Regions from separate parts of the Peribacillus sp. YIM B13482 genome, predicted to be linked through region 3. Evidence: riboswitches for the same ligand, from Rfam matches in the RefSeq annotation. Region 3 holds a riboswitch; each other region holds the start of a gene.
What was found. Region 3 has a riboswitch for cyclic di-AMP ahead of ACFX4L_RS16955 (hypothetical protein). Riboswitches for the same ligand answer to the same signal wherever they lie in the genome.

Region 1 (10,708 bases), on a different contig from region 3:
AGCCGTAATCTTTCTATATCTCCCTGGTTACGTCTCAGTGCCGCTAACTGAGCTCCCTCTCTTTCAAGGGCATGACGGACCTCTAACGTTTCTAATAAACTTGACTGCTGGATCCTTCTTTGAAATGCCGCCCCCAAGGCACTTGAGGACTTTACAAATGTTCCCTTTCCTTGTTTCGTCACTAAAAGACCTGCATAAACAAGTGATCGTACAGCTTCTCTTAATGTATTTCTGCTTACATCGAATTGTTGGATCAAATCCATTTCAGGAGGAATCTGATTTCCAATTTCCCATTCACCTGATTCGATTAACGATTCGATTTGGGAAACCACTTGCTCTACAAGGGATAAGCGATTTGTTTTAGATATGGACAATATATACACCTCGAATTTGTAGGATGATTGGTTCATTGGTTATTTTAACATATGTATGTTTAATATATAACAAGAATGTTGTTGCATCCGAGTATTTGTAAAATCAAATTTCAATTTCCCATAAGAATTTTGGAAAAGAAAAAATCCCTGAAATCCAATAAATTCAGGGATTTTCCTTATTTCTTTTTTTGTTTGACAATAAAAGAAATAAGGATAAGTATTGCTAAAGTGACAAGACATACAGTAGTTCCAATTATATTTTGCTTATTGAAGATAAATGCAAAAAAGATAAAGCTTAAAGATGTGATAGCTAATATAGTTGTATATGTGTGCCATTTTAACCAGAAACCCCGTTTGTCGGTTTATTGTTTACGCAGCTTCAATTGCACCGAACAAATACTAATCGATAATAATAGAACTGTGAGGAAAGGGATGGCCATAAGGTAGCTTAATATCAGATCTGGGGTCAAATAGGATAAATACACACCACCAAATATACATGATGTAGTTAAAAATATTCCATTAAGTGGGATACCCTTTTGGGTTGTTCTTAGAAATGCCTTAGGGGTTCTTTATTATCTAAAAGTATTTGAATTTTATGAAATAAATTAAGGAAAGTAGTATAATAAGTGATTTTTTAAGAGTGGAATGAAAAAATTATGTGGGCAATTTTATTTAAAATAATCGGAGGTTTTTGGAAAAGCCGATTTTGCATACATTCCGAAAAAAATACATATTGAACAAGAGACGAGAGTTAAAAAAATTATCTTAAAACGCATTTTCACTGTCATTTTGTTTGGTAGTGAATAAGATGATGTAACCAGTTCAAGTCCTTCTATAAAAACGAATAAGGAGATGTCATATATGTCAGATTGTGGTTGTGATGGCGGTTTTGGATTTGGCGGAGGTTTCGCCTTTATAGTCGTTTTGTTTATCCTTTTAGTGATTGTGGGAGCTAGCTTTTGCGGCGGAGCTGGATTTGGCGGCGGGTACGCCCAGGGTTACGGTTATGGAACATACTGCTGAATAACAAAAAACCGACCTTGATAGGTCGGTTTTTCTATAACATATAAGGTTTAGAGCAGGAAATGGCTAATGGGACTACTCGTTCTCATATAAAAAGGGGAGAGGAAGCGGCTGTTGGTCTTCAGATTCTTGTACCGGATCAATTTCCCTTATAAATTCTAAATAACCGGTATATACCTGCGAGGCCATCCCTAAATATTGTAATTCAGTGTGGATGATACCCATCTTTGGTGAATGGTGCATATACATTTTTCAACCCTCCTTTCAAAAAATAGGCCAGTCTCTTAAAGGAGATAAAAATGTTTTGTTCATGGGGAATCATTCATATTCATTTAAAAGTTGATGATTCAGGTGCAAAGGCTCGCTTCTCTTTCTTCTACGACCATGCGCAGCCCACGCTTAGGCCTGAGCGTAAGGGACGGAAGTGGGGTTACTTCATGATGGTCAGGTGCAAGCTTTATCCTATATCGTTGAGAAATGCAAGCCAGGACAAGCACTGCTTCCATCATGACAAAATGATTGCCGATACAAACCCGGGGTCCTCCGCCAAATGGAAGGTAAGCGAACATAGGCAGGTTTTTCAAAAAGTTGTTTTCAAATCGTTCAGGAATAAAAGAATCCGGTTGTTCAAAATACTTTGGATCATGCTGCATCACATAAGAACTTATTATAATCATATCGCCTTTTTTAAAGTGATATCCTCCTATAACGACATCCTCCTCCACATCCCGGGATATCATAAAACTTGGCGGGTACATTCGAAGTGTTTCTTGTATGATATTTTGAGTGTATGGTAATTTCATGAAATCGTCAGGGCTGGGTGTCCTACGACCAATTATGCTATCCACTTCACAGAAAAGCTTAGATTGAATTTCAGGATTCATTGAAAGTGCGTACAGTGCCCAAGAAAGAGCATTTGCTGTCGTTTCATGACCTGCAAGAAAAATGGTCATTAACTCATCACGTAAATGATGGTTTGTCATTCCTAATCCGTCTTCGGCATCACGTGCATCCATCAGGATTCCAAGCATGTCTTCATGTTTTACTGTGTCGGTCTTCCGTTTTTCAATAATTTCGTAAATCACTTTATCAAGGCTTTTTATCGCCTTTTTATATTCACGGTTGATTTTAGTTGGTACCCATAATGGCAACCGGAAAATCGATCTCATCCTTTTGACTGCAGCTTTTAATACAGTGTCCAGCGGTTTCCCTACAATTTCAGAGCCATCCGTGAATTCTATGCTGAACATGGTCTTGCTGACTATCCCCAGAGTGATGTCCATCATATCCTTTGTAATTATCCGTTCATCATTATGTTCCCAAGTTGATATATAAGCCATTGTGATATCAATCATATCCTTGGCATAATGGCTAATATGATTCTTTTTGAAAGAGGGCTGAATAAGCCTTCTCTGGCGCATATGAAAGTCCTTTTCACTTGTAAGCAGACCTTCACCAATAAGTGGTTTTAAAGCTTTGAGGTCCTTTGATTTGACGAAGGATTTTTGTTTTGTTACTAGTATTTGTTTTATTAAATAAGGGTTGGAAACGAGGTAAACATTTTGGAATGGTCCAAAACGGAATTTTGCGACCTCCCCATATTCCTTGGCCAATCGGGTAAGAAAGCCAAGGGCATCTTTTTGAAACTCCTTTGTATGTCCGGAAATCAGCCTTCCATTTGGCACTTTTTGAGAATTGCGGAAGACATCATCAGTGTGACTCAATGTTGTTTGACCCCTTTCTTTTAAATAGTTACGTATATTCATTCTATGAGGATAAGCTAAATCTGTTTGGACAAGTCATAATGAACATTTAAATTTCTTATGATACGGCTATATATAGGAAAAGAAGGGGAGTCAGCCTGCATTTAGCCATAAAAAAAACTCTGGATAAAAACCGCCAGAGTTTTTTTGAGACTAGATTCAGAAGATGTGGGGTAATTTCCCGGTAGAGGAAACTCCTTGTTGTGGATAAGGAGGATTCAATTTCTTTCTTGATCGTCCCCATGCTGGAAACGATCATTTTTTTCATTAATGGGTCCACCAAATAGGTCATTGATTTCCTTAACTACACTATCTAAAAATTCATCGGTTATTATCGGATTATTTTTTTTATGCATGTGATTCTCTGCAATCCTTTCTGGATCTCATATGTTTGATATACCTTATCAACATAACCTCACTAACAATAAATTATTCTTTTTCTGTTCAAAATTTTCACTTTGATTTGCCATTAATAAACAGTTTCATATTCATAGATCTTAAGCTTTTGGTACGGGAACATGTTATTGGGGTCATATTAAAATGTATCTGGAGCTGACTAAACTCAAAAAATCTTTCCATTGAATCAAAAATGCAAGAAGTTAAGAAAATGACCCAATCACATCTTGGTAATTGGGCATAGGCTTTTATGAACCTTATTAAGGAAACAACAGTCTTAAATAAGATATTAGCTGATCGCGAAGTTCAGGTCGTTTCAAGGCGAAATCTATTGAAGCTTGAAGAAAGCCGAATTTATCCCCGACGTCATATCGATTTCCCTCGATGATGTACGAATATATTGGTTCCTTTTCCAGCAAAAGGTCTAAAGCTTCGGTAAGCTGGATTTCCCCCTTACAATCGGGCTGTACGGTTTCAAGGGTTTCAAAAATGGCAGGTGATAAAATATATCGGCCAATAATAGCCTGTGTTGATGGAGCCTCCTCAACTTTTGGCTTTTCCACTAAGTTTCGTACCAGAAATAAATCCTCATATTGTTCTTGGAAATTTACAATCCCATACTTTGAGACAGCGGCAGGTGACACTTCCTTACACCCGATAATGCTCGCTCGAACCTTGTTATACCGTTCCATTAGCTGTTTCAAGGCTGGGACACGACTATCCACGATATCATCACCTAATAGGACGGCAAAAGGTTCGTCTCCGATAAAAGTTTTGGCACATAGAACTGCATGCCCCAGACCTAATGGTTCCTTTTGTCTTACATAGTGAATATCCACCATATTGGAAATGTTCTCCACGATTGTAAGCAGATCATTTTGTCCTTTCTTTTGTAGTAGCATTTCAAGCTCTATGGATTTATCGAAATGATCTTCAATGGCACGTTTGTTTTTCCCCGTAACGATGATAATATCTGTAATCCCTGATTGTACCGCTTCCTCGATAATATATTGAATGGTCGGCTTATCGACAATCGGCAGCATTTCCTTTGGTTGAGCTTTTGTAGCAGGTAAAAATCGTGTTCCTAAACCGGCTGCTGGAATTACGGCTTTCTTTATCATAGCCTAGCCCCTTTTTAAGGTTCTTTTATTCCGCTTTTTGTTCTACCCTTCATTTTATGTAGTCATTGGTTGACCTATATCAAAAAAAGGTGAAAATAAATCCCTGAAAAAGAATAGATTTACCATTGAAGTAAATATTATGGATATATGAATTTCGTCAAGAGGTGTATATTTTGCCAATTGAAAATCAAGAGCGAAAACAAATCCTTTTTGCTTTACTCGTCATAATTTTATATCTCTCTCCTCTACTCATCCTTGGAGAAAATGCACATATTCGTGTACATGATAATTTGGATTCCAACCTTGCCTGGTATAAAGTGCTTTCAGAAAGCGGTGAGTTATTTGGTTCAATAAACGCCAAAATTCCACAGATTATGAATGGGCTGCCCCGAAATGCGTTTGGCAGTGAATTCAGTATTATCGTGTGGCTTCATGCCCTTTTTCCGACAATGGTTGCATATGCAATAAGCCAGGCATTAACAAGATTTATTGCTTTCTTTGGTATGTATATCCTATTAAAAAAACATTTCATTACAGGGCGCCAATCGGGATGGATTAGGGTTGGAACATCCTTAGCCTTTGCCCTTACTCCATTTTGGCCATCGGGAATGCTCAGCACGCTTGGGATGCCGCTAGCCCTTTGGGCTTTTTTGAATATCCGCAACAAGGACCACTCGTGGAAGAATTATTTGGTCCTTACACTTTTACCTCTATATTCAAGCATCGTACTTGGCTTTTTCTTTTTCCTGGTTGCAATGGGCCTTCTTTGGATAACGGATGTGATTAGGAGAAAAGGTTGGAATTTAAGGTTTTTTCTTTCAATCGTTTATATGACCTTCATTTTTGGTCTTGTGGAGTATCGTTTGATTGCTTCTTTCATTTTTGATTCGGAGCCAAACAGCAGGGATGAATATTTTCACGCAAGGCTACCGCTCGAGTGGGTCATTAAGCTTACTTTCAAAAATTTCGTTCTTGGACATACGCATGTCATGACTGTACATGCGCTTATCATCCTGCCGATTACAGCTTTTGCCCTTTATATTATTTTGATCAAAAAACTGTGGAGACAGGAAAGGGTTTTTGTTTTTTTGTTCGGTTTGAATTTTATGCTCTCCGCATGGTATGCATTTTGGTTTTATAAAGGCTGGCTTCCTTTAACAGAAAGGTTCCATACCTTGGATACTTTTAATTTTGCCAGATTTCACTTTTTAAGGCCGATGGTGATTTACTTGGGGTTTGCCCTCGCCATAAAAATCATCTGGGAACACAGTGAATTTGCTAAGAAAACCCTTTTAATCTTCATTGCCGTTCAAATCATGGTTTTAATGGGTTTCAATGAAGAAATCACTAACAATAAAAAACCATCTTTTAAAGAGTTCTATGCAGAAAGCCTTTTTCAGGATATAGAAGAGCATATTGGCCTCCCACAGGAAGAATATCGGGTTGCAAGCATCGGTCTACATCCTGCTATCGCCCAATTTAATGGGTTTTACACGCTCGATAGCTATAACAATTTCTATCCGCTTACATACAAACATCAATTTCGTCAAATAATTGAAAACGAATTGGCAAAGAATAAAAACATCAGAATCTACTTTGATGAATGGGGAGGACGTTGTTACCTATTTGCCGATGAGCTTGGTAAGCATTATATGTTCAAAAAAGGCTCGAAGAAAGAGTTGGATAATTTGGAGATTAATGTAGATGCGTTTAAAGGATTAGGCGGCAAGTATATATTTTCTGCCGTACCAATCAACAACGCGAAGGAAAACGGGTTGGAACTGGATAGGATTTTCACAAAGAAAGGGACCGTTTGGAAAATTCATTTATACAGAGTCATTTGAAAAGGGGGGGATATTGTGAATTCACCGATAGTGACGATTGTTGTACCTTGTTATAACGAAGAAAGTGTTTTGCAGGATACCATTTCCCAGCTTTGTGGATTGGTGAGGGGTTTAGTCGAAGAAAATGTTGTGTCTGGTCAAAGTAAAATTCTATTGGTTGATGATGGAAGTAAAGATCAAACATGGAAGATCATATATAAGGAAACGATTAACAATGAATATGTTCGTGGACTAAAGCTTTCACGGAATGCAGGCCACCAAAATGCACTCCTTGCCGGATTGTTTACAGCCAAGGAAGCCTCGGATTGTGTGATTTCAATTGATGCAGATTTACAAGATGATATTCAAGTCATCCCTGAATTCATTCGGAAATTCACTGAAGGATGTGAAATTGTATATGGCGTCCGCCAAAAAAGGGACCTTGATTCATTTTTTAAACGAACATCTGCAACTGGCTTTTATAAAATGATGAACAAAATGGGGGTCAACCTTGTCTATAATCATGCAGATTTCCGGCTAATGAGCAAAAGGGCGATCGTGGAGTTGGAACGATTTGAAGAAACGAATCTTTTTTTACGGGGAATCGTCCCGCTTATTGGGTTTAAGACGGACTCTGTTTATTATGACCGCAAAGAAAGATTGGCAGGGGAAACGAAATATCCATTTAAGAAGATGGTTGCTTTTGCTCTTGATGGCATTACTTCCTTTTCAGTAACACCGATCCGGCTTGTATTATGGCTAGGATGTCTTTCCTTTTTCATTAGCTTACTTTTTGGGTCATACTTTTTATGGTTAAAGTTTTTTGGGCAGACCGAAACTGGTTGGACCTCATTAATTACCTCCATCTGGTTGATCGGCGGACTCCAGTTGATTGCTGTCGGCTTGATTGGGGAATATATCGGTAAAATCTATAATGAATCCAAACGCCGGCCTAAATATATTGTGGATCTGGATTTATTTAATCCGCTCGATTTAAATAAACGGGAGCAACTAGATAATGAACGGACAAGTATTGAAAAACTATCTAAAACACACTAACTCCTTTATCCGCTTTTTATTGGTTGGAATGGTCAATACAGGGGTTGGACTTTCCATCATGCTTTTTCTCATGAATGTTCTTGAATTATCTTACTGGATCTCTACCTTTTTCGGCAATGGTATGGGAGCAGTAACGAGTTTTCTGTTGAACAGGACTTTTACTTTTAGAAGCGATATAGATTGGCGGAGAGGGGTTGCCCGTTTCTTTTGCGTCATCCTGATTTGTTATTCCGCGGCTTATTCTTTAGGACAAGCCATTGCAGGATCCTTGGAAGCATCCGTTCATTTTTCCATTCAGCAAAATGTGGCTGTACTTATCGGAACAATCTTTTATACAGTACTGAACTATATTGGCCAGAAATACTTTGTCTTTAAAAAAAGCAATTTGGGAACAATTCAAGAAGGAAGGAACTGATTAGAATCAAAGAATGCCCCTTTGGATGGAAATCAAAGTGGATTTCAAGAAGCGAATTTTTGATTTTCAGCGTGGAGTTTATATATTGCAAACCTATCCAAGCGGGGGCAGATCCTTTTAATAAGAAAGGTGAACCGTTAATAAATTAGAGATTTAAACAGTTTCGTAATTCGGTAATTTTCCCTTTTAAGGACCCACCGTTTTTGTTCTTTCATTTCTTAAAAATTGATTGGGAAGTTTCTCTTTTTTAACAAGTTATTCACCTTTTTCCTACCTTCGAATCATGCACTTGGATGACTTATGTTATATACGTCAGAACAAAGCCTCACTTAAAATAAATTATTATTTTACTGTGCAAAATTTTCATTTACTTTTCCATTTCACGGGAGTATGATAATCAACAGTTTCGTATTTCTAAATCGCTTAAACCTTATGGTACGGGGGGTCCGGTATGGGATTATTTTAACAATCCAAGGGGTGAATCCTTTCAAGGTAGGGCTACTCTTAGGTCCGAATCCGACAGCTAACCTCGTAAGCGTTATATGAGAGGGAAGGTGGAGCTTGTTAGACAAAAAAGTGGATGTCTACAGGTCTATTTAGTTATGACTTGTGGGCATTTTTCCATTTTTTTTGTTTTTTCTATAGCTGGGTAACATAAACTTATAACTTAAAAATGGTGGTGAATTCTTGATGTTATCTTCTATAAAGAGGTTTTTGATCGGGAGACCTTTAAAATCAAATGCACTAGGTGATCAAAAGCTTAACAAAACCAAGGCTTTGGCGATATTATCTTCTGATGCTTTGTCTTCGGTTGCTTATGGACCGGAGCAAATATTAATCGTTCTGATCACGGTCGGTGCTGCGGCATTCTGGTATTCCATACCCATCGCCATCGGAGTATTGTTACTGTTGGCTGCATTGATCTTGTCCTATAGACAAATCATTTTTGCTTATCCTCATGGCGGGGGAGCCTATGTGGTTTCAAAAAACAATTTAGGTATCAATCCAGGGTTGATAGCTGGAGGATCCTTATTGGTCGATTATATTTTAACTGTAGCTGTAAGTGTTTCTGCAGGTACGGATGCTATCACGTCCGCCTTTCCCGGCCTTCATGCATATAATGTAGGCATAGCCATCGTTTTTGTATTTCTGCTTACCATCCTTAATCTAAGAGGGGTTACGGAGTCGGCCTCTGTTTTGGCCTATCCGGTGTATCTATTCGTTTTAGCATTGTTCATCTTGATTGGTGTAGGAATTTACAAAATCCTGACAGGAGGAGTCTCACCGGAATTACACGCGCCAATCGGGACTCCAGTAGCGGGCATCAGTTTATTCATACTGCTAAGAGCATTTGCATCAGGAAGTTCCGCATTGACAGGAGTCGAAGCGATTTCCAATGCGATTCCGAACTTTAAAGACCCAGCTCCGAATAATGCTGCAAAAACTTTAATAGCTATGGGTTCCTTACTGGCTGTATTATTTACGGGAATCGTATTCTTAGCCTACTATTTAAGCATTGTTCCTAGCGCAGAGGTAACGGTCGTCTCGCAGATTGCTGAAGAGATCTTTGGTCGGAATTTCATGTATTTCTTCATTCAAGGTACGACTGCATTGATCTTGATTCTTGCTGCCAATACTGGCTATTCCGCTTTCCCCTTGCTTGCGGTGAATCTTGCAAAAGATAAATTCATACCAAGGGCGTTTACGATTAGAGGGGACCGATTAGGATATTCCAATGGAATTATCATACTAGGACTTGCATCCATCATCTTAATAGTCGCATTTGGGGGACATACAGAAAATCTTATTCCACTTTATGCGGTAGGGGTATTTATTCCATTTACGTTTTCCCAGACCGGGATGATTGTCAAATGGATACGCGAAAAGCCAAAAGGCTGGATCATGAAATTAACCATTAATTCAATTGGTGCCACTATTAGTTTTATCGTCACGATGATATTCTTTTTAACCAAATTTACTCAGGTTTGGCCTGTTTTGATTTTTTTACCTATCATCATTTTAATTTTTCATCGAATTAGGAAGCATTATGAAGCAGTCGGAGACCAGCTAAGGATTACAACTTGTGAGCCCATCTTGCCAATAGAAGGGAATATCATTATTGTGCCTGTGGCCGGTATAACTCATGTGGTTGAGAACTCTTTAAATTATGCTAAATCTCTATCAGCACATCAGGTCATTGCCGTTTATGTTGCTTTTGAAAGAGAAGATGAAAAGAAATTTGAAGAAAAGTGGAAAAAGTGGCAGCCAGATGTTAGACTCGTCACACTAAACTCTTATTACAGGAGTATCATACAGCCATTAACTAAATTCGTGGATACAGTTGAACATAAAGCGAGTGAATCCAACTATAAAGTTACGGTAATAATCCCGCAATTTATTCCGAAGAAAGGCTGGCACAATATTCTTCATAACCAATCAAGTTTACTGATTAAGGCCTACTTGCTTTATAGAAGAAATGTAGTTGTTGCGACAGTTCCCTATCATTTGAAGAAGTAAGTTCCATCATCTAAGAAAAGAAGCAAACCTACATATGGTTTGCTTTTTTATTGGGCTCTGTTCGTATATTATTTATAATCTCATAATTAAAAAGACAGCACTACGGCTGTCTTTTTTCAAACTAACGCCCCCGATATAATAAGATCATTCATTAATAACTCATTAATTTCACAATAACTATTATTGCTCAGTAAGGTGCAAGGATACTTCATCT
Region 2 (10,708 bases), on a different contig from region 3:
TCCAATATATGACAAAACCTTCAGTGCCCTCTTTTTAAAAGCCAGGAAAAGTATATTTGAAGAGATATCATTTCATGACAATGCAAAGGTTCTGTTTGTGGGCGTAGGAACGGGTGCCGATTTAGAGTTGATCAAGCACCTTGACCTTGAGATAACGGCGATAGACCTTTCGGCTGATATGCTAAAAAAGGCGATGGTTAAATATGGGGATAGATCGATCACTTTCCTGGAGATGGATGCACAGCATATGGAATTCGATAATGAATCGTTTGACTATATAGTTGGAAGTTTGGTCCTTTCCGTCGTACCTGATGCAAATGAATGTCTTCAGGAAATGATCAGGGTTTTAAAAGGCGAGGGTAAAATAATCATATTCGATAAGTTTATCTCTAAAGATGAACGGCTTTCATTACCCAAAAAGCTTCTGAGACCCATCATTAGATTTTTAGGTACAGATATTGGCTTGAGGTTTGAAGACTTGTTCAGTAGACATGAAAAAAATATGAAAATGGAAGAAGATCGATCGATCATGCTAAATGGAATGTATAGAAAGATAATTATCAGTAAACGGATAGAACGAGTAAAGACCTAAAAGGTGTGAAAATCATTCTGAAAAATGGAAGGGCTCAACGAAGTTTATTTTCTTCATCATGGTTTATAACCTTATATTTTTATAATGTTAATGAACTTACAGTACTCATATAGATTTGGTAATCTGAATGATTATTAATCATCGTTCATATACTCATCAATCATACCTTTTGTTTGTTTTGCCTTAGGTTGGCTTATTTTAAATAGATGTATAGAACAGAAAATTCCAATTAAGTCTTCCTTGGTTTTTCTAATCATCGTTATTACATCCTTTATGAGTATGCAAATGATTGGCCATGATTATATCTTTTCAATGCTTACTGCCATCAGTATTATTTTTAACCCTATTATTATTTTCTTGGAGATACGGAAGCTCTGTTATAGAGAGGTAGTTGTGGATTCTCTTAATCGGGTGGGATATTTTTTTCATCTAAGGGGGATTTATTTGTTTGTCAGTCTTGCCATTTTGATTGTTATAGTTATGGCTGCCAAAGTGATGGTAAAGAACAATAATATTGAGGAAGCTGGTGGAGGCATGTTTCAGAAGTGGATTGGGAGTCAATTGAAAAATCCGAAAGGACCTCTCTCCAAATGGGTGGGCAGGTATATGGAGAGAGGGAACCATACTATAAATGATTGGACAATTGGCTTATTGAATAGTAATGGAAACGAAAAAATTCTGGAAGTCGGAATGGGAAATGGCTCCACATTAACTAGATTGGCTCAAGTGAATATTCTTGGCAGAAATTATGGTGTCGATATTTCCGAAAAGATGGTCAAAGAAGCAATGAGGAGGAATAGGAAGTATCTGTACGATGGGGTGGTGGATATACAGGTAGCCAATATTGAAAGCTTACCTTTTAGAAATGACTTTTTTGATAAAGTATTCACCGTCCATACCATTTATTTTTGGGATGATATTGATCAAGGCATATGTGAAGCATACCGAGTGTTAAAACCGCATGGAATGTTATTTTTATCAATTATGGATAAAACTAATATGGAAATGATGGAGCAAACGAAGGACTTTAAACTGTATTCAATCCAGGAGATAGAAAGTAGCTTGGTACAATGCGGATTCAAGGACATCAGGATACATAATAGAGATGAGTTTTATTGTTTGGTAGCTAAAAAATAGGAACCTGTCCGTAATGTTGATAATGGGTTGTTTCTATCAAGGAGCGTAAGTATGGGAGCACCGTTGTCTATCATTTCTCGCCTTTCTAATGGATATTGAGCTGATCAACGGTTATTAAGTAATGTTGTATTATCAATCAGAAGGCAGTTTGAGTGCGACTTTGTTAGCTTTACGTCATATGTAACGATGCAGCTGTTACATGGCCGCCGGGCGAAATCGGTATAATTAAATTGTGGGATATAATGGGAAGAGGTGATGGTTTTGTCGGAGACGATTACAACCTATGAAGATCTATTGAACATGCTTGATTCGTTATTGCGTGAGCCAACTGCATTCTGGAATGGTTTTTATGAAGACCGGGAAAAGGGGGTTCCCTTTTTCGGAAATCTCCCTGATGAGAATTTGGTTCAATACTTTGATAGTGAGCTGCTTGGGTCTGGAAAGGTTCTTGAGCTTGGGTGCGGTCCTGGAAGAAATGCTATTTACCTAGCTCAAAAGGGCTGTTCTGTTGATGCGGTTGATCTTTCAAAGGAAGCCCTGGAATGGGGAAAAGAACGAGCGGCAGAAAAGAAAGTCCAAGTGAACTTCATTCAAAGGAATATATTTGAATTGGAAATTGAGGAAGGGCAATATGACTTCGTATATGATTCAGGTTGTTTTCATCATATCGCACCACATCGAAGGATCAATTATTTGGAGATGGTGAAAAAGGCGTTAAGGCCTAAGGGATTGTATTCGATTACTTGTTTTGTAGAAGGCGGCATATTAGGTGGTGCCGACATCTCGGATTGGGAGGTATATAGGCAAAGAAGTCTTAAAGGCGGATTAGGTTTTACTGAAGAAAAACTTAGAATGATTTTCAAGGAATTTGAAGTGGTGGAAATACGTAAAATGAGGAAAAAGGAAGAATCTGATGAAACCTTTGGGGTGCAAGGTTTATGGACGGCTTTATTTATGAAAAAGTAATGATCATTAGATGGGCGAAATGGTGATCGGATGGTTTAAAGGTTATGGATAGTGCGGCTCAATGCCACTAAACGGAGGAACTGGGAGCAGGTCCTTTTTTCACGTGAAAAGAAAATGGTTTGGATGAAGGTTAAATTGTTAACAAAAAATAAAAATGGCAAACTATAACAATAAAATGACCAGAATAATAGATGGATGTTTTTAAGAATCCTTTTTTAAAAAATCGGCAGTTGTATGGTTTCAAAAATAGCTGGGAAGGTAAATGGAAAGAGGGGACCATTGGGGGGATCTTCGATGCTTCCTTTGTTGATTGAATCGTTAACTTTCAATACCCTTACAATGCTGATTTCAGTCTTCCAGTAGCGATGATTTATCGATTGCTGAGACCAATTGGGATGATAAAAAAATAAATAGGTGGGGAATTTATGCACAGAAATAAAGAACTATATTCATTTTTATTAGGTGTTGCAGCACAATTGACTGAGGATTGGTACGCAACATTGAATAAAAATGATAAGGCGGGGGTTTATAGCTCACCTGATCCCGAAGTAATTAAAAAGCTTAAGCAACAAAATAATGAATTCCATTTACGTTTCTTTCAGGTCTTTGATACAGAGGAAAGGGAATACTTTGAGCATCTTGGTGAGTGGATTGAAGATATCGGTCAGGATGAGCAGCATTTAAACACACCCATCTATTTTATATTGAGGGAGTTCTTTCGAACGCAAGAGCAATACTTGGGTTATATTGATCAATTCGTGGCATTGCATGGAGATCAACATACACAGGAGGAAATAAACTCCTGGTACCGGATAGTGGTCAAGGTGCTCAGTGAAGTGATGGAGCGGTTTACGGAAGCGAATCATAGATATGCCAATAAAATTATGAAAGCCCAGCAGGCAACGATCGATGAATTGAGCTCGCCTATCATTTCCCTTAAAGATAACACGGCGTTGCTTCCCCTGATCGGTGATATTGACACGGCGAGAGGCATGTCCTTGCTTGAAAACACATTACAAAAATGCGCTGAAAAAAATGTCACCAGGCTTTTCATTGACCTATCGGGAGTCCATGCAATAGATAGTGTATCCGCCCACCAACTGTCACAATTGATTGAATCCTTAACTTTGATTGGAATCCGGACAACCCTTTCAGGACTTCGGCCGGAAATAGCCAAGACTGCTGTTAAGCTTCAACTGCCTTTTGATAAAGTGATGATAAAATCCACTCTTGCCCAAGCCATCAATACCATTAAATAATACATACGTATTCATGGCAGGGGAATGTTCGTTTTAGTGAAAAAAGTATAAAATCCATTCAAGAAGACCGCCATAAAGCGGCCTTCTTGAATGGGTAAACATAAAAATGAAACCGCTACAGAAAAGGGAGGTGGAACTATGGAAAGGCATATGACATTTGATGATGATGCGGGTATGGGCTATATCTATTTAGCCGAACCATTGAAGCACACCATTACAAAAACGGACGAGCTCCCGCTTAACGAGGATATCATTCTGGATTTCGGCAAAGGCATTCCAATCATAGGAATTGAATTGGAAGGTAAAACAGCCTTGAAAATTAAAGGTCTGGCTGATGAGATGCCTACATTCACAATAGGAATTACAGCTGATGGTGAAAGCTATTATTCCTTAAGATTGAATGATGTACTTGTAAAACGGTCAGTTACTCATCCTGATGCCAAGAAATTAGTGTTTCTCTTTTCAGATCCTGACTGCAGGGAATTTATAGGAATCGATATATATGACACGAAGTCCTATGATGAATCATTCTTAATCGGCTGATTTTAGTTCATCTTCATACAGCCAGAACCGGAAACGAGAAGGGGATCCATTATTCAATATTTGCAAAGACGGCTAGATCTTCTTTATTGCCAACTACTAAAAGCATATCTTTTTCATGGATATCCTGATCGGGTGATGGTGCTATGATAATTTCCCCATTACTCACGATGGCAATGACGCTGATATTATATTTTGCGCGTAAATCCAGCTCCCTGAGGCTTTTTCCCTTCATGCTCATGGGGACTATGATTTCCTCGATATTGTATTCTTTAGAGAGTTCAATATAGTTCAGCATGTTAGGGGACAGAAGCTGGTTCGCGACCCGTTCCCCCATATCCCTCTCAGGATAGATGACCCAGTCGGCTCCAACTTTAGTGAGCACCTGACCATGATTTTTATTAAGGGCCTTGGCAATCACCTTTTTGACCCCAAGCTCTTTTAAAAGCAAGGTAGTTAAAATGCTTGATTGCATATCAATTCCGATGGCTACGATGACACAATCGAAGTTGCGGATTCCAATGGATTTCAATGTCTCTTCTTCAGTCGTATCCGCAATGACTGCATGGGTAACGCTCAGTTCCGCATTCTCGACTCTTTCCCCGCTGATATCAATACCCAATACCTCTTGGCCAGCCGAATATAATCTATGGGCCACACTGGTTCCGAATCTGCCTAAACCAATCACGGCATATTGTCTTTTTCCCATCTTTTACACTCCTTCATTTATGTTTAACCAATCATGATTTTCCCTTTTGGACGTCGGAACGGATCTGGTTTGCGCCTCATAGCGATGGCGAAGGCCAAAGTCAAAGGACCCACACGGCCTGCAAACATCGTGAAAATGATGAGCATCCGGCCAACCGGTGATAATTCGGGGGTCAAACCCATTGAAAGTCCCACGGTGGCAAATGCTGAAGTGGCTTCAAATAAAATCATCAAGAAGTCACTTCCGCTTTCAGTGATGGTCAGCAGAATGGAAATGATTGAAACCATGAATACGCCAATGAATGTAACGGATAATGCTTTAAAGATCGTTTCACTCACAATGCGGTGCCGGAATAATACCACATCACCCTTTCCTTTAATCTGTGACCAGACCGTTCCGATAAGCGTCGCAAATGTGGTTGTTTTAATCCCGCCGCCAGTCGATCCGGGTGAAGCCCCAACGAACATCAAGAAAATGATGAGCAGTATTGTGGGTTGAGTCAAATCAGGGATATTCAGCGTATTGGAGCCGGCCGTCCTTGGTGAAACCGATTGAAATAGAGACGATAACGTTTTACCCATGAAAGATAAAGGCTGCAATGTCTTGGCATTACCGAACTCGAATAAAAAGATTAAAATTGCGCCGGCGATTGTAAGTGTCAGGCTAGTCATCAGAACAACCTTCGTATGTAAAGATAAACGATGGGTATCACGATATTCGTATAGTTCATTCATCACGATAAAACCTATTCCGCCAAACGTGATCAGGAAGGCGACCGTAAGGGTTACGAATGGATCCGATACATAAGGGGTCAAACTCTTGAATTCTCCCATTAAATCAAAACCGGCATTATTGAAATTCGATATGGAATGAAAAACCCCGTAATAGATCGCTTTGCCGATTGGCATGTCAAAAGAAAAGCGAATCGATAAGATAAGGGCACCCAAGCCTTCAATGATGGCCGTGAAAATTAAAAGCCGTTTTACTAACTTGACTATACCTGCCATGGAAAGATTATTTAAGGACTCCTGCAAGAGTAACCTGCCTTTTAAAGAAATCCTTTTGCCTAAAAGGAAAAAGAAAAACGTCGCAAATGACATGAATCCTAAGCCGCCTATCTGAATCAGTGTTAAGATGACCAATTCACCAAAAGTGGTGAAGGTCGTTCCCGTATCCACTACGACTAGTCCTGTTACACATGTAGCGGAGGTTGAGGTGAATAAAGCATCCAGAAAAGCAAGGCCGTTCCCATTTTCAGTGGAAATCGGCAGGGTCAGCAAATAGGCCCCAATAAGTATCAGGGTGGCAAAGCCGAGTACAAGGATTTTTGGCGGATCCAATAAATTTTTTGCTTTTATCAATTGATCATCCCTACCTAAAAATGACATGTGTAAAACTGTATGAATATCTTAACCATCAATCCTTTTATCAAATCCTTTTTTAGCATAATAAAAAGACCTGCGTAATCATCGAACAGCTATTTTGTCACAAAAAGCGTGCAAAAAAAAGCTCCCGAAATAGGCGGTCTTATGACCTCCTTCGCTTTAGCCGACGAAGTTAGCTGACGGGTAGGATGGCGAAAGAGCTGATCTCATCCCTTCTGCATGGCAGAATTAACCCCAAATGATTGGGTCCTCCGTACTCAATTCCTTTGAGTTTTGGCCGAAATGTATTAAATTGATAAACGTATTCTACTCCCAACATTTAGCAGTTGTAAACCCCTAAATTGTAAAAAAATATTTCTTTAATAAAACTGAAAATTTACGTTTTATTTACATTGATAAAACGTATTGACAAATATTAGTTAGCACATTATGATAGGTTCGATTAATCCGATTATGATAACAGTTTCGGTGTACTTGATTCAACACTTTCTAGCTGAACAGGTCATTGCCAATCAATGTTATTAATATATATAAATTATTTTTCTTTTGAAAAGCATAAAGAAAAAGTCATTGCATTCGTATTTAAAGGTTTCAGACATTTTATAAAAAAGGCGGGCAATTATGGAGAAGACGTTCAATAGATATGTTATTAACGCTACAGGCAAGGGTGGCCAGACATATTTAACACAATGCCAGGATAAAGATGCACTAAGGAAATGGATAGCCGATCATGAGGACCAAATCATAATGAATGAGTTAAGGATAACGGATAAGAAAAAGAATCCGTTTTTAAAATTGTTTTCCCTAAAGTAAATCAACTGAATCCAAACATTCATTTAACGGTATTCAATTATGTCATTCCTGTGTCTTATTCGGGAACGCTGAGCGAAAAATTCCTATCTTGTTTTGCTTTCAAACTCATTTAATTTTGAATGAGTTTTTTTGTTTTGAAAATTATGCTTATTTATTTCTTATTCAGCTGCATGGTGGTGATGGAAACGGCCATCGATTCCCAAGAAGCAGCGTTTGCCAAGGCCATACTCCTTTTGTCGGACAGCGATTACGGATTCCTTGTAAGCATCGCCGGAGCAGGTATCATTGCGGGTGCTATAGTCAATGCCGTATTCATCAGTAAAGTGCAAATCTCGTACATGATTGGTCTTGGATCTTTGTTTGTCTCGATAGGTTATATGGTCTATGCCTTTTCGAATTCCTTTTCAATGGCCGCCATCGGTTTTTTCATCATTGCCCTTTCATTGGCGTTTGCCAACACAGGCTTTCAAACCTTTTATCAAAATAATATTCCCGTGGAAATCATGGGCAGGGTCGGAAGTGTTTTTGGCTTGTTAGAAGCTTTATTGATCATCATCACTACCGTAATTGTTGGTGTTTCAGTTCAGTTCATTTCGATTCGGTTCGTGGTGATTTCAGGTTCAATGATCATGCTTGCTATATCCATTTTATTGTCCATGCTTAGTATGAAGGCCTCGAAGAGCAGGTATTATCAGGTTGGAAGGGGAGAGGTCAAAGCGGGGGAAAAGATGTAAGTTTAAAGGGGGATTATCCCATTTTATTATCCTAAAGGCATGTAAATGGAACATGCCTTTATAAAAATTCATTGAATGAATGTCCGTAATTGGCTGATGAAGTTCAGGATTTGAAAATGAATTTTCGCCATTTCTTCCGCCGTTTGCTCTTCGCAATTCTCCAGCCACTCCTGTATAACGCCTAAAATCGCAGATGTCATGAAGGCGTGCATATACATGCGGAATGCTTCATCTTTAGCTGCTGGATGCTGGCTGATCAAACGCTCCAATAGTACTTCACCGAACACAAGCTTTATTTTTTTTGCAAAAGAAGGATCTCCCTTATCTCCAAGAATGGCCCTTAATGCGTGCGCATGTTCACTGATGAATTGAAAAATTGCTACGAAAGGCGGGTAAAGTTGTTGTTGATGGAGGGCCAAAAAAGCCTCTTTCGGCAAAATGGCAGTAATTCGAGTTTGAAGTTCATTTAACAATTCCTGCTGTAAGTGATCCATCAATTCATATTTATCTGTGTAATGCAAATAGAATGTGCCCCGATTAATGTTGGCGCGCTCTGCAATTTTCTTCACTGAGACATGTGGGAACCCCTCTGTTTCAACGAGTGCAATAAAATGATGTTGTATCTGCTTTTTCTTCTTCTGTACCATATCCTCATGAAATTCCGCCATTGAATGTCTCCTCACTAAACATTTTTCGAAATGTGTTGATTGTATTAGACTAAAAGCTACCTTAGAATGATGATACACTCAACACCGTGTTAATTAAAGAGGGAGGATGTGTGTACAATGAAAAATGCGATTTCTATTGAAGGAATTGCTAAGGGTTTTCATCATAAAAAGGTCATTCAGCCATTGAGCCTGAATATTGAAAAAAGTGGAATTTTTGGCTTGTTAGGTCCATCCGGATGCGGAAAGACGACCTTGATTAAAATGATTGTCGGATTGATTAAGCCCGATGCTGGTAAAGTCACGGTTCTGGATCATGAAGTGCCAAATGAAGCACTGTTAATGGATGTCGGCTATATGGCACAATCCGATGCTTTATATACAGATCTGACGGGGGCTGAAAACCTCGAGTTTTTTGCGAAGCTATACCGTTTTTCGAAAAAGGAACGAAGGGAACGGATTCAATATGCAGCTGAAATCGTACAGTTGACGAGTGACTTGAACGTTCGGGTTGCGTATTATTCCGGGGGGATGAAACGCCGTCTGTCACTGGCGGTTGCACTCATCCAAAATCCGGAGATTCTCATTTTGGATGAACCGACAGTGGGAATGGACCCTTTGCTGAAACGATCCATTTGGCGAGAACTTGAGCGTTTAAGAAATGAAGATCATAAGACGATCATCATCACGACGCATGTGATGGATGAGGCGGAACGATGCGATAAACTGGCGATGCTGCGTGAGGGTGAAATCATCGCATCAGGAACCCCGGCGGCTTTAAAAACACAATATGCAGCGGAAACGCTTGATGATGTTTTTTTAAGGATTGGAGGTGGCCTAAAATGAGAATTGCCTCTCTTGTTACGCGGATTACACAGCAGATGCGCCGGGATCGAAGGACGCTCGCTTTATTTTTCCTCGCTCCATTGCTCATTTTAACGCTCATGTATTTTATTTTCGATACAGAAGCGAGTGATTTGAAAATCGTTGTTACAGGCAGTAATGAAGCTATGGTTAAAGCATTGAAACAAGCGGATTTTCAAGTAACGGCTGCTGAGGAATTTTCACAGGGGAAAATGATTGAAAATGATACAGATGGCTGGCTGCAGGTTGAAAATGGCAAGATAAAACTGACACTATTGAACGACGAACCGAACCGTGCAAAGGCCGTTCAAATGCAAATGATGCAAGGGCTGCAAGGGAATGGAAAAAATACACCCTCAATTGAGAAGCAATATGTATACGGGGATGCCAAAACAAAGGGTTTTGATACGTTCAGTCCGATGCTCGTCAGCTTTTTCGTGTTCTTCTTTGTATTTTTAATAGCAGGGATTGCACTTTTGAAGGAGCGAACAAGTGGTACGTTGGAACGGTTGCTTGCTACACCGATTAAACGATACGAAATCGTAGCGGGGTATGTAATCGGATATGGCATATTTGCGCTCGTTCAAACCTTAATTGTCGTACTATATGCTGTAAATGTGTTGGATATCGTCCTTGTTGGCTCCATTTGGCTCGTTTTATTAACGAATATACTCGTCGCGCTTGTTGCATTATCGCTTGGTACATTACTATCGAGTTTCGCAACATCTGAATTCCAAATGGTACAATTCATTCCGTTGGTCATCGTGCCGCAAGTCTTCTTCACAGGGATTTTCCCATTGGATGGCATGGCAGACTGGCTGCAAAAAATCGGCAAGGTCATGCCGCTCTATTACGCATCGGATGCCATGAACGGGATTATGTACAAAGGTTTCACTTTCAATGAGGTTTTAATGGATTTACTCATACTCCTGGCATTTTCCGTCGTTTTTATAACCATCAATATTATAAGTTTAAAAAAATACCGTGCACTATAAAATGAACATCAATAAACAAAAAAGCCGGATTCCTGGAAAGTGAGGAACC
Region 3 (10,708 bases):
GGGGATTCTGAGAAGTTAACTGCCTCCGGGTAAAAAGTCCAAGTGCTGAGACTCCTACGGCAATAGATACAAGCACTTCACTGCTGGACCAGCCTTCACTGCCGGCTCGGCTGAAGCCATATAACAGAGTGCCAAACCCTATAGTAGAAAGGATTACACTTATAATGTCCATCTTGGTGATAACTTGTTCCGAGACGTTCTTCAGGTAAATGAAGCCGAAGATAATCACCAAAAGGGTAAACGGAATCATGCCGTAGAACATTAATTCCCATTCATAGTTTTCCAGGATATATCCTGCTAGAGTAGGACCGATGGCAGGCGCAAAAATGATTGCAAAGCCTACCATTCCCATGGCTGCACCTCTTTTATTGGGAGGATAGATTGTGAAAATGACATTCGTAAGTAGTGGCATAATAATGCCAGCTCCCGCTGCCTGAATCATGCGCCCAGTCAAAAGAACCGGAAAGGTTGTTGCTACAGCAGATACTATCGTACCTGCAAGAAAGATTAGCATCGAAGCTAGAAAAAGCTGGCGGGTGGTGAACCTTCGCATGAAATACGCTGTGATTGGAATTAGAATACCATTCACTAGCAAATAGCCAGTTGTCAGCCATTGTGCAGTTGCCGCCGAAATATTAAAATCAACCATTAGTTCTGGGGTTGCAACGCTCATGATTGTCTGATTTAGCGTGGCTAGAAAAGCCCCCAAAATCATAATGAACAAGATAGGTCCTTTTTTAATCGACCTACTAGTTGTATTGATACCTTTACTCAACCTACAAACTTCCTTTCTATTTCTCACTAGATTTATTTTACAATGTGTAAGATAATTAACACTGCATAAAACAGATTATAGTTAGGAATTCCCGTTCTTACAATTTACAATAAAATGCAAAATGTAAATTAGTTTACACTAAACCTAATTGTGTTGTTTATTTGGGGAATATAGTACATTACCTAAAGAAATTGTATATTTTAATACCAAGAGAAAGGAAAAGTAAAATGATGGATAATTACAAGGGTCATACAGATCCCCGAATTCTTCGTACGCGGCTTTTAATAAAAGAGGCTTTTATTGATTTGCTGCAGGAAATGGATATTGAGAGAATGTCTGTTAGCCGCATAGCGGAGCGCGCTACAATTAGCCGTGTTACGTTTTACCTCCATTATCGGGATATACCCGATATGTTAGAAAAAATGGCTGATGATATGATTGAAGATATTCAGCCCGCTGTGAACAGTCAGCCTGTGAACGAGGGTGCTGCCGACGATACGGATTTTGTAATGCTGGTGCGGATGCTTGATCATATTGCTAAACATGCTAAATTTTATAAAGTGATATTAGGTTCGAAGAGGGTACCTATCTTTACTGAACGCTTGTTAAATATGCTAACTGAAATAATAACTGCAAGGTTAGAGGTTTTGGGAAATGATTCTTTCTTTTATAAAGCAGGAATTCAAAAGGATATAGCTATTTGGCACGGATCTTCAGCATTGATAGGCACTATAGTTTCTTGGCTGCGAAACGACATGCCGTATACACCGCATTTTCTCGCAAAACAGCACTTCTTGCTCTACCATTTTCAAGATAAAAATTCTTAATTCGTTATAATTAGAATTCCTGGTATTTGTGGGCGATAAGAAAAGTCGTTCTTTTTAACGAAACAAGGTATGTAAAACAAATAATTTTTGGAAGATCTTCTTTACTGAATTTTTTCCAATATCGTGAGTTGGGTTATGATTTCCTGGATGCCTTCTTATTTGGTAAGTAAAGGGTTAGACTTGTTGTCAGTAAGTGCCTTGATGTCCATTCCATATCTCGCTTCCTTTCTTATGTTTAATGTGAACGGCTGGATTTTAGATAAATATATGACAGGAAGAGAAAATACCTGGAGCAGGATCCATATCATCTGACTCGAACTGCAACAATGTGGCAGGGAATGCATTGGCTACATGTTGAACAAGAGGAATAACAAGCTCTTAAGACTTTGAGCAGGCTTCCCCCTATGGGGAGTCTGCTTCATTTTATATATATGCATGGCTTCTACTCAGAAGCCATGGCCTTTACTTCTTGAAAAAATATAAATCCTAACATCGTCGAACATACTTGATAAAACGAATTATGTTATTCAATTTGGTCTTCTTTAATAGTTAGGACGGTTGTATAAAAAGTCAGAAAAATATAAAATATATTTAAGATTATTAGAGTATGTTCCTGTTACTATCGAATCATTACATTTTTTAGCATGAAATTACATTTAAAGAAAAGAGTGAGTTTAGTAATGAAAGACATTAAAAATATCTATTGTGTAGGTCGAAACTACGCTTTACATGCAAAAGAATTAAATAATGAAATCCCAACTTCCCCTTTTTTATTTTCAAAACCAACTCATTCACTTGCAGAAGCAAATGGCCAGTTAATTACGTTGCCAAGTAATCAGGGTTCCATTCACTATGAAACAGAACTTGTCATACATATCGCAAAGCAGTTCCAAACAGGAATGAAAGTAGATGAAATAGTTGATGCTATGGCCATTGGGTTGGATTTAACACTTAGAGATGTTCAAGCACAGTTAAAGCAAAAACAGCATCCTTGGCTTTTGGCTAAAGGATTTAAAAATTCAGCGGTTGTTAGTGATTTTATTCCATTTCAGGGTGTCGAAGCATGTGAACAATTAGATTTTTCTCTTTTAAAAAATGGAGAGCGTGTACAAGTCGGAAATATTAAAGACTTACTTTTTGATTTGCAAACGATAATCGAGTTTACAGCAGAGCATTTTGGGCTTGGAAAAGGAGATATTATTTTTACCGGAACTCCAAGTGGCGTCGGTCCTCTTTCAGATCAAGACAAGCTTTCACTAAACTGGGGTGGAAATGAAATTGGATCCTGTTCAGTCACACTATAACCATAAAGAAGAGCAGTCATTTTTGACTGTTTTTTTATTAAGTCCCCAGATGTCATTGCAACTAAATGGCAGGATAGAGTAGCTAATAAAGAGGTAATATCAGTACTCGGAAAATTAAATAAGGGAGCAAATGATGTAGAAAACCATTGGCTTTGTTGATAATAAGTCTAATATAGTAGTGAGGAATATAATTCACGTGATGGTATTCTAGTTCTAACGTCATTGGTCTGTTGTAATTATGTTTCCTGTATACAAAAATATCTGAAACAGTTTCTTCTGAATAGTCCATAAATCCTCTTTTTTTCATAAAGGCTCCCAGGCCTTTTATATTCCACGAACTCAATTTCCTTTGTTTGGATTGATAATAAAAACCATAATTAATGCATATCATTCTCAATGGTACTATTTTTGTGACTATGTTATAAGAAAATGACTACTTTTAAAAAAATGTCTAACACTATAATATTAGGTAAAGTTTAATAATCTAATGAAAATTATTGAATACTTGGAGGATATTTAAAATGAAGCACCTAGTTGTTAATGCACATCCAAACCCTGAAAGCTTAAATCACTCTATTTTGGAAACAGCAGTTCATGCATTAAAGAAAAATGGTCACGAAGTTGTTGTCCGTGATTTATATGCACTTGATTTTCAACCTGTACTGACACCAGAAGATACAGCAGCTATGAAAGCAGGAAATACTCCAAATGATATTAAAACGGAACAAGAATTTATTACGGATGCAGATGTTATAACATTTATTTACCCTATATGGTGGACTGGTCTTCCAGCAATTCTTAAAGGGTATGTAGACCGAGTATTTGCATTTGGGTTTGCTTATTCTGCTGGAGAAGAAGGTGTAATTAAGTTATTAAAAGGTAAAAAGGGTTTTATTATCAATACACATGGAGCGCCTAACGAGGTTTACGATAAGGTGGGTATGACAGCAGGCTTGAAAGTTACCTCCGACATTGGGATATTCGATTTCACTGGAATAGAACCTGTGGAACATTTACTATTCGGAAGTATTGGTTACCTTGATGAAGACTCATATAAAGGTATGTTAAAGAAAGTTGAAGATACAATTAATTCCCATTTCTCATGATCATATACAAATGTTGAAAAAAAGCCTGCTCACTACTGGGGAGTCTTGAAAGGTTTTGAACCACAGGTGCTTTATTAAAAGAAATTGCAGAGGCAGCTTTCTTTCTTTACAACAAAAGGGAAGCCCCCTCTTCAGAATGAGAAGAAGGGGCTTCCCTTTTGTGAAAAATTGCTTCATTAACCTTATGATCTCTTGTCTTAAGTAAAGGTTAATCTTATTTCCTTCAAATTAGGTTGGAGGAAAGCGCATAGTTCTGAATGAATAGAGCCGATGATTCTTTCGTAGGAATCATCGGCTTTTTACAATTAACCTGAAACTAATAGAAAGGAGAATTTTAAAAGAATTATCCCTCTCTCCTTCATTGACATCGCTTAGAAGCGGAGGACCTATCTTTTAGCCTCATTTAACTAATAAGGGCCTCCTACCTGAGTTTTTAATTCGCATACAGGCGATATTGGTCACTTAATGTATCTCCATTACCGTAAATATAGGCTTTTGAGCCTGATGTATAAGAAGAATCGTCGTACTTCCATTTGATTCTGAGACCCATGTACCCGCCTGCTCCATAGGTGTTCTCGCCATTCTTTTTAATATATTGCGAGAAACTGGTCCACGTCTTGGGGCCAACCACACCATCCACTATCAGATGGTTTTCTTTTTGATATTTCTTTACACCCGCTTCGGTTTTCGGCCCAAAAATCCCATCAACGTCAACCACTGCTGAATCAGTATAAAAACCCATGACATTGAGGATATACTGCATATTTTTGACTTCCACCCCATGAGTGTCCTTCCGCAAAATCGAGTTTTTATCCCAGCTTTGCGGGTGGTGAAATCCTCCGGCAGATGCTGAAGCAGTGGAAAAAGATATCCCCAGGACTATTGCTAATACTATCAAACAGGTAAGTAATTTCTTCAAAGCGCCATCTCCCTCTTTTTTATTTTCAATACACCTTACTAGTTCCCCTCAGATTTTATATTCCCCTTCCGACAAATGTCCTGTTTATTTTGAAACTGCTAAACAAACATAGTCACCAGTAGGACCACAAAATTGGATAAGTTGTACGAACAATAGAGAAAATCCTTAAAGCTTTAAAAGAAGATGCTAGCTCTTAATCATTGTGTTCAAAGGAGAAACAGATCATCTGATACCTTTTTACGCTGTTGGAGTATTTATCCCTTTTCCCTTATCCCAAACAGGAATGATGCTTAAATGGGTTAGAGAAAAACCTAAAGGTTGGATTCCAAAACTAATTATTAATTCAATTGGCGGGTTAATTAACTTTATCATCACAATGATGTTCTTTTTTTACTAAATTCCACAGGTTTTGTAGGTATTGGTATTTCTACCTATCATTATTTTAACCTTTCATCGAATTAGAAAGCACTATGAAGCTGTTGGCGATCTGTTGCGACTTACAACATGCGAGCCTTCTAACCTAAAATATATATATAAATTTTATAAAAATGATAATTCATGTAACTTAAACAGTATTATTTGATGGTTTCTAATTACCTCTCTAAATCTTTATCCAGTATAAAAACTTCAATTCTTTCACCTGTTTTAGTGCTAATATCACTATGGGAAGAAAGAACTTTACATCCAGTATGATCTTCAACTATTTTTTCGTAATCCTTAGTGTACATTTCACGAAGAAGCGAGCGCATTTTTTTTACAAGTTTTTTGCCGGAATTGTGACTGACAAGATGCTTTTCTTCCACAGTCAGGACCCCTTTAAAACGAGTAATCAACATGTCATTAATTATATATGTTTTTGCTTCCTGTGGTCCTCTGCCTATCAGATCACGCTGGAACTTAATAAATGCTGCACTTATTTCTGCTTCAAGTTTCTTTTTTGGATTTAACATAATGCCTCCATTTTATCTCGGGAATTTATGGGATTTATCATAATGCCCAACCTTAGTTATTGTCAATGTAAGTTTACAAACCTATAAAAAAATGTAATCACTAGAATTATTAAGTAAAGTTAGCTTTTGATGACTTATTCGGACTAAAATGACTTTATTTGGTCGATTTTGAATTAATATCGTGATTTTATGAGGTTTACAAACATTTAATGATGAGCGTAGAATAATCCACATAAATAACAATTTGATATCGGCCAAATCTCAAGAAATTGAGAACGGAGGACCCACTATTTTTGGGGTTAATTCTGCATTTGCAGAAGGGATGAGATACTCTTTCGCCATCCTACCCGTCAGCTAACTTCGTCGGCTAAAGCGAAGGAGGTCATAAGACCACCTTAATTCAGGAGGCTTTTTTTGTTATGTTTGTAGCAAGATAGCAACCTGTCATTTCCGTAGGTCTTTTTATTATGCCTATAAACGAAAAGGTGTCTTGGAAGACAGATCGCACAGAGAGCTGTAAAGCTTGCTGGGTGATAAGTAGACCAATGAGTACTTTTTCTCCAATTTTATATGTTTGCTTTGCAATTAATCCAATAACCGATGCGTGAATCGTATTTATTAACGCGGGGATATGGATAGCTACTGCATGGCTGCATACATGGGGAAAGAGTAAGCATTGGTCTATTTTTTTATGTTATCAACTGGCAGGCTTCTCTTCCCCAGAAAGAATGCAGATTGAAAATTAATAAGAGAAAGTACTAATGGGGTGGATTGTATGGGAAAAGTGCTGCTTGTTGGAAAAGGAAAATTATTTATATCTGTAAAGGAAAGTATAGGGGCCACCCACACGGATACAAGTAATGTAGAAACTGTAGACTATGATGAAGAATGGTTTAAGCCTACAAGAAACCTGAAGGAATGTGATGGAAAAATGGTTCATAAATCAGAGCAGGATAACTGTGTTTATCTATTCCCTAATTCTCTGTTTGATGGAATTAATCTTGTGAAAATATTTTCAGAGTTCAAATCTTATAGGTTTTTTGTTGTCACTCATGATCATCAATATTCTAGTCTATATAAAAAATGGGAGCTGATTTTGTCATCTTCAGTAAACCAGAATGTTACAGCTATAACTGGCTGCTAACAAGTGGAACCTAGTTTCTTTAAGAAACTCAAAGGGGGTGAGTACATTTTAGTTTGAAATTTTTATAGTTTGGAAGGAGAGACGTCAATGGATCTTATATCAGTTTCACTTACAGCTTTTTCATTCTTAACATTTTTTGGATTTATCCATTTTTGTAACAAAGTTATAGAAGAAAAAGGAGAGTAGAAACGATGTTTTTATTATTTATTGTTGGAGCACTTTCGTTGTATTTAATTCATGCTTTAATTTACCCGGAAAAATATTAATAGCTACAAAACGGAGGAAATGCAAATGGATTTTTTACAAATCGGTCTGGTATTGGCACTCGTCATTATCCTGGCAATACCACTGGCGAAATATTTAGCTAATGTTTATTCCCTTGAAACAACAAAACAAGATCGGATGTTTGGATGGTTAGAAAGGGGCATTTATAAATTATCTGGTATTAATACCGGTGATATGAACTGGAAGCAATATGTAAAGGCACTACTATTGAGTAATTTAGTCATGTTTATTATTTCGTACATGATCATTCGATTTCAAGGAATTTTACCGGGTAACCCAAGTAAGATAGACAACATGGATCCATTATTGGCATTCAATACTGCTGTAAGCTTCCTTACCAATACCAATTTACAGCACTACAGCGGGGAATCGGGACTTTCTTATTTATCGCAAATGGTCGTCATCATATTTTTGATGTTCACGACACCAGCTACCGGTCTTTCGTTATGTATGGCTTTTTTCAGAGGCCTGACCGGGCAGTTCAGTATGGGGAATTTTTATGTGGATTTAATTCGTTCCATCACCCGGGTACTACTGCCGTTATCTATCTTAATCGGTCTTGTCCTAGTATCTCAAGGGGTTCCGCAAACCCTTGATCCTACGGCCATTGCAACTACATTGGAAGGTGCGAAGCAGAATATTGCACGTGGGCCAGTAGCTGCGTTAGAGTCTATTAAACATTTAGGGACAAATGGCGGTGGATTTTTTGGTGTCAACTCGGCACATCCCTTTGAGAATCCTAATGGTTTCACCAATATATTAGAGATTTTATCAATGTTTCTGATACCTGTTGCCCTTCCATTAACGTTTGGATATATGGCAAAAAACAAGAAATTAGGTTGGATTCTTTTTTTAGCAATGGGATTAATGTTCCTTGTGTTCTTAGGTGTTACGTATTTCAGCGAACAAAATGGAAATCCAGCATTAGAGAGAATAGGGATTTCTCAAGAGAATGGAAGTATGGAAGGGAAGGAGGTGCGGTTTGGAATCGCACAGAGTGCCCTTTTTACAGCCGTTACGACAGCAGCTACTACAGGTACAGTCAATAATATGCATGATACGCTTACTCCACTTGGAGGATTAGTGCCATTGGCAGAGATGATGTTGAACTGTGTGTTTGGCGGTGATGGAGTAGGGACGGTCAATATTCTTATGTACGCAATAATGGCTGTATTCATTGCCGGGTTGATGGTTGGACGAACGCCGGAGTTTTTAGGTAAGAAAATTGAAGGTAGGGAAATGAAACTAATAGCGATTGCCATCCTTTTACATCCATTAATCATCTTAGTTCCGTCGGCCATTGCTTTAGCTACACAAATGGGCACTTCGGCTATTTCTAATCCGGGTTTTCATGGAATTTCGCAGGTTGTTTATGAGTTTACCTCTTCAGCAGCTAATAATGGCTCCGGATTTGAAGGTTTAGGGGATAACACTCCATTTTGGAATCTATCCACCGGCTTAGTCATGCTGTTTGGCCGTTACTTTTCTATGATTGCACTAATCGCTGTCGCAGGTTCATTACTTACAAAGAAACGAGTTCCCGAGACGATTGGAACGTTTAAGACAGATAATAGCACTTTCCTGGTCATTCTCTTAGCAACGGTATTAGTTATTGGCGCTTTGACGTTCTTCCCAGTAATTGCACTCGGACCAGTAGCAGAATGGCTCACAATTAGATAATGAAGAAAAGGAGTATTCTCAATGAGTACAACGCGTAAAGGGACTCTCAATAAGGAAATTGTCTGGCAAGCTATAAAAGATGCCTTTAAAAAATTAGATCCAAGAATAATGGCTCGAAATCCTGTCATGTTTGTAGTTGAAATAGGATTTGTAATCACTCTTTTACTATCCATATTCCCAAACTTTTTTGGAGGAACATCGGATAGGGGTTATAACATAGCCGTAAGCGTAATACTGCTTGTTACAATACTCTTTGCTAGCTTTGCCGAAGCATTAGCAGAGGGGCGGGGTAAAGCGCAAGCCGAAAGCCTGAAAAAGACGAAACAGGATACCAAGGCAAAGTTATGGCAAAAAGATGGTTCTATAATGGTTGTGGAAGCCACAGAACTTCGTAAAGGCGATATTGTCTTGGTGGAAACCAATGATTTAATCCCAACCGATGGTAATGTAATTGAAGGAGTAGCCGCAGTAGATGAGTCCGCAATTACTGGCGAATCAGCTCCTGTAATCAAAGAATCTGGTGGGGACTTCTGTTCTGTAACTGGAGGAACGAAAGTCATCAGTGACTTTATCAAAATTATCGTTACTTCAGACCCAGGTGAATCCTTTCTTGATCGAATGATTAACCTCGTAGAAGGAGCTAAAAGGCAAAAAACACCTAACGAAATTGCACTGAGTACCCTGCTTATTAGTTTGACCCTTATCTTTTTGCTTGTTTGCACTACACTAGTACCAATTGCTTCTTATATTAAAGTCACATTACCCATAGCAACCTTAGTTGCATTACTGGTCTGTTTGATACCAACAACCATTGGGGGCCTATTGTCTGCCATTGGGATAGCGGGTATGGATAGGGTTACTCAATTTAACGTCATTGCCATGTCGGGAAAAGCTGTCGAAGCAGCTGGTGACATTAATACCATAATCCTTGATAAAACAGGAACGATCACCCATGGGAACCGCATGGCTTCAGCTTTTTTACCGGTTAAGGGGATAAGCCAAGCTGAGTTAAATAAAGTGGCTGTTCATTCATCATTACACGATGAAACGCCTGAAGGCCGATCTGTCATCGAACTTGCTAAAAAAGCCGGTTTATCTGATAAAGAATTAGATAAAACCGGGACAGTAGGAATTGAGTTCACGGCTGAAACTCGGATGAGTGGTACAGACTTTTCTGATGGTAGAAAAATCAGAAAAGGTGCTGCTGATTCAATAAGACAATATTTACAGCAACAAGGTGAAAAAGTACCTGGGGATTTAGAGAGCATTACTAATGAAGTCGCATCTGCGGGTGGTACGCCACTAGTTGTTGCAGAAGGAAACCGTGTGCTGGGTGTCATTTACTTGAAGGATACAGTAAAACCAGGCATGAGGGAACGCTTTGATGAATTGCGGAAAATGGGAATTAAAACCGTTATGTGTACCGGTGATAACCCATTGACTGCTAATACCATTGCTAAAGAAGCCGGAGTAGATGATTTTATTGCCGAAGCCAAGCCTGAAGATAAAATTTCTGTCATTAAACAGGAACAAGCACAAGGCAAACTTGTGGCCATGACGGGAGATGGAACGAATGATGCCCCTGCATTGGCCCAGGCTGATGTTGGATTGGCGATGAATACAGGAACCGTCGCAGCGAAGGAAGCCGCGAATATGGTGGATTTGGATTCTGACCCTACAAAAATTATCGAGGTAGTGGCCATCGGGAAACAGTTACT

Region 1: linked by a shared signal. The riboswitch ahead of ACFX4L_RS18260 (APC family permease) and the one ahead of ACFX4L_RS16955 (hypothetical protein) in region 3 are both predicted to bind cyclic di-AMP.
Region 2: linked by a shared signal. The riboswitch ahead of ACFX4L_RS16300 (TrkH family potassium uptake protein) and the one ahead of ACFX4L_RS16955 (hypothetical protein) in region 3 are both predicted to bind cyclic di-AMP.

What each region holds. Positions count from the first base shown of each region.
Region 1 is NZ_JBHZPF010000042.1:31,087-41,794, forward strand. Features, by position in the region: gene ACFX4L_RS18215 (FadR/GntR family transcriptional regulator) at 1-374, opposite strand, end outside; partial or broken gene ACFX4L_RS18220 (amino acid permease) at 737-928, opposite strand; gene ACFX4L_RS18225 (YjcZ family sporulation protein) at 1,230-1,400, shown strand; gene ACFX4L_RS18230 (hypothetical protein) at 1,476-1,649, opposite strand; gene ACFX4L_RS18235 (cytochrome P450) at 1,748-3,124, opposite strand; gene galU (UTP--glucose-1-phosphate uridylyltransferase GalU) at 3,820-4,680, opposite strand; gene ACFX4L_RS18245 (DUF6044 family protein) at 4,854-6,524, shown strand; gene ACFX4L_RS18250 (glycosyltransferase family 2 protein) at 6,540-7,562, shown strand; gene ACFX4L_RS18255 (GtrA family protein) at 7,522-7,977, shown strand; cyclic di-AMP (ydaO/yuaA leader) riboswitch at 8,388-8,531, shown strand; gene ACFX4L_RS18260 (APC family permease) at 8,668-10,494, shown strand.
Region 2 is NZ_JBHZPF010000034.1:34,178-44,885, reverse strand. Features, by position in the region: gene ACFX4L_RS16335 (class I SAM-dependent methyltransferase) at 1-592, shown strand, start outside; gene ACFX4L_RS16330 (hypothetical protein) at 727-849, opposite strand; gene ACFX4L_RS16325 (class I SAM-dependent methyltransferase) at 1,037-1,729, shown strand; gene ACFX4L_RS16320 (class I SAM-dependent methyltransferase) at 1,991-2,695, shown strand; gene ACFX4L_RS16315 (STAS domain-containing protein) at 3,121-3,954, shown strand; gene ACFX4L_RS16310 (hypothetical protein) at 4,093-4,497, shown strand; gene ACFX4L_RS16305 (potassium channel family protein) at 4,547-5,203, opposite strand; gene ACFX4L_RS16300 (TrkH family potassium uptake protein) at 5,227-6,564, opposite strand; cyclic di-AMP (ydaO/yuaA leader) riboswitch at 6,735-6,877, opposite strand; gene ACFX4L_RS16295 (hypothetical protein) at 7,210-7,401, shown strand; gene ACFX4L_RS16290 (MFS transporter) at 7,545-8,135, shown strand; gene ACFX4L_RS16285 (TetR/AcrR family transcriptional regulator) at 8,204-8,803, opposite strand; gene ACFX4L_RS16280 (ABC transporter ATP-binding protein) at 8,921-9,646, shown strand; gene ACFX4L_RS16275 (ABC transporter permease) at 9,643-10,659, shown strand.
Region 3 is NZ_JBHZPF010000037.1:4,212-14,919, forward strand. Features, by position in the region: gene ACFX4L_RS16920 (DHA2 family efflux MFS transporter permease subunit) at 1-715, opposite strand, end outside; gene ACFX4L_RS16925 (TetR/AcrR family transcriptional regulator) at 1,006-1,602, shown strand; gene ACFX4L_RS16930 (fumarylacetoacetate hydrolase family protein) at 2,283-2,906, shown strand; gene ACFX4L_RS16935 (NAD(P)H-dependent oxidoreductase) at 3,428-4,012, shown strand; gene ACFX4L_RS16940 (peptidoglycan-binding domain-containing protein) at 4,446-4,931, opposite strand; partial or broken gene ACFX4L_RS16945 (amino acid permease) at 5,122-5,445, shown strand; gene ACFX4L_RS16950 (Na-translocating system protein MpsC family protein) at 5,525-5,881, opposite strand; cyclic di-AMP (ydaO/yuaA leader) riboswitch at 6,124-6,265, shown strand; gene ACFX4L_RS16955 (hypothetical protein) at 6,657-7,025, shown strand; gene ACFX4L_RS16960 (potassium-transporting ATPase subunit F) at 7,217-7,291, shown strand; gene kdpA (potassium-transporting ATPase subunit KdpA) at 7,317-8,990, shown strand; gene kdpB (potassium-transporting ATPase subunit KdpB) at 9,012-10,708, shown strand, end outside.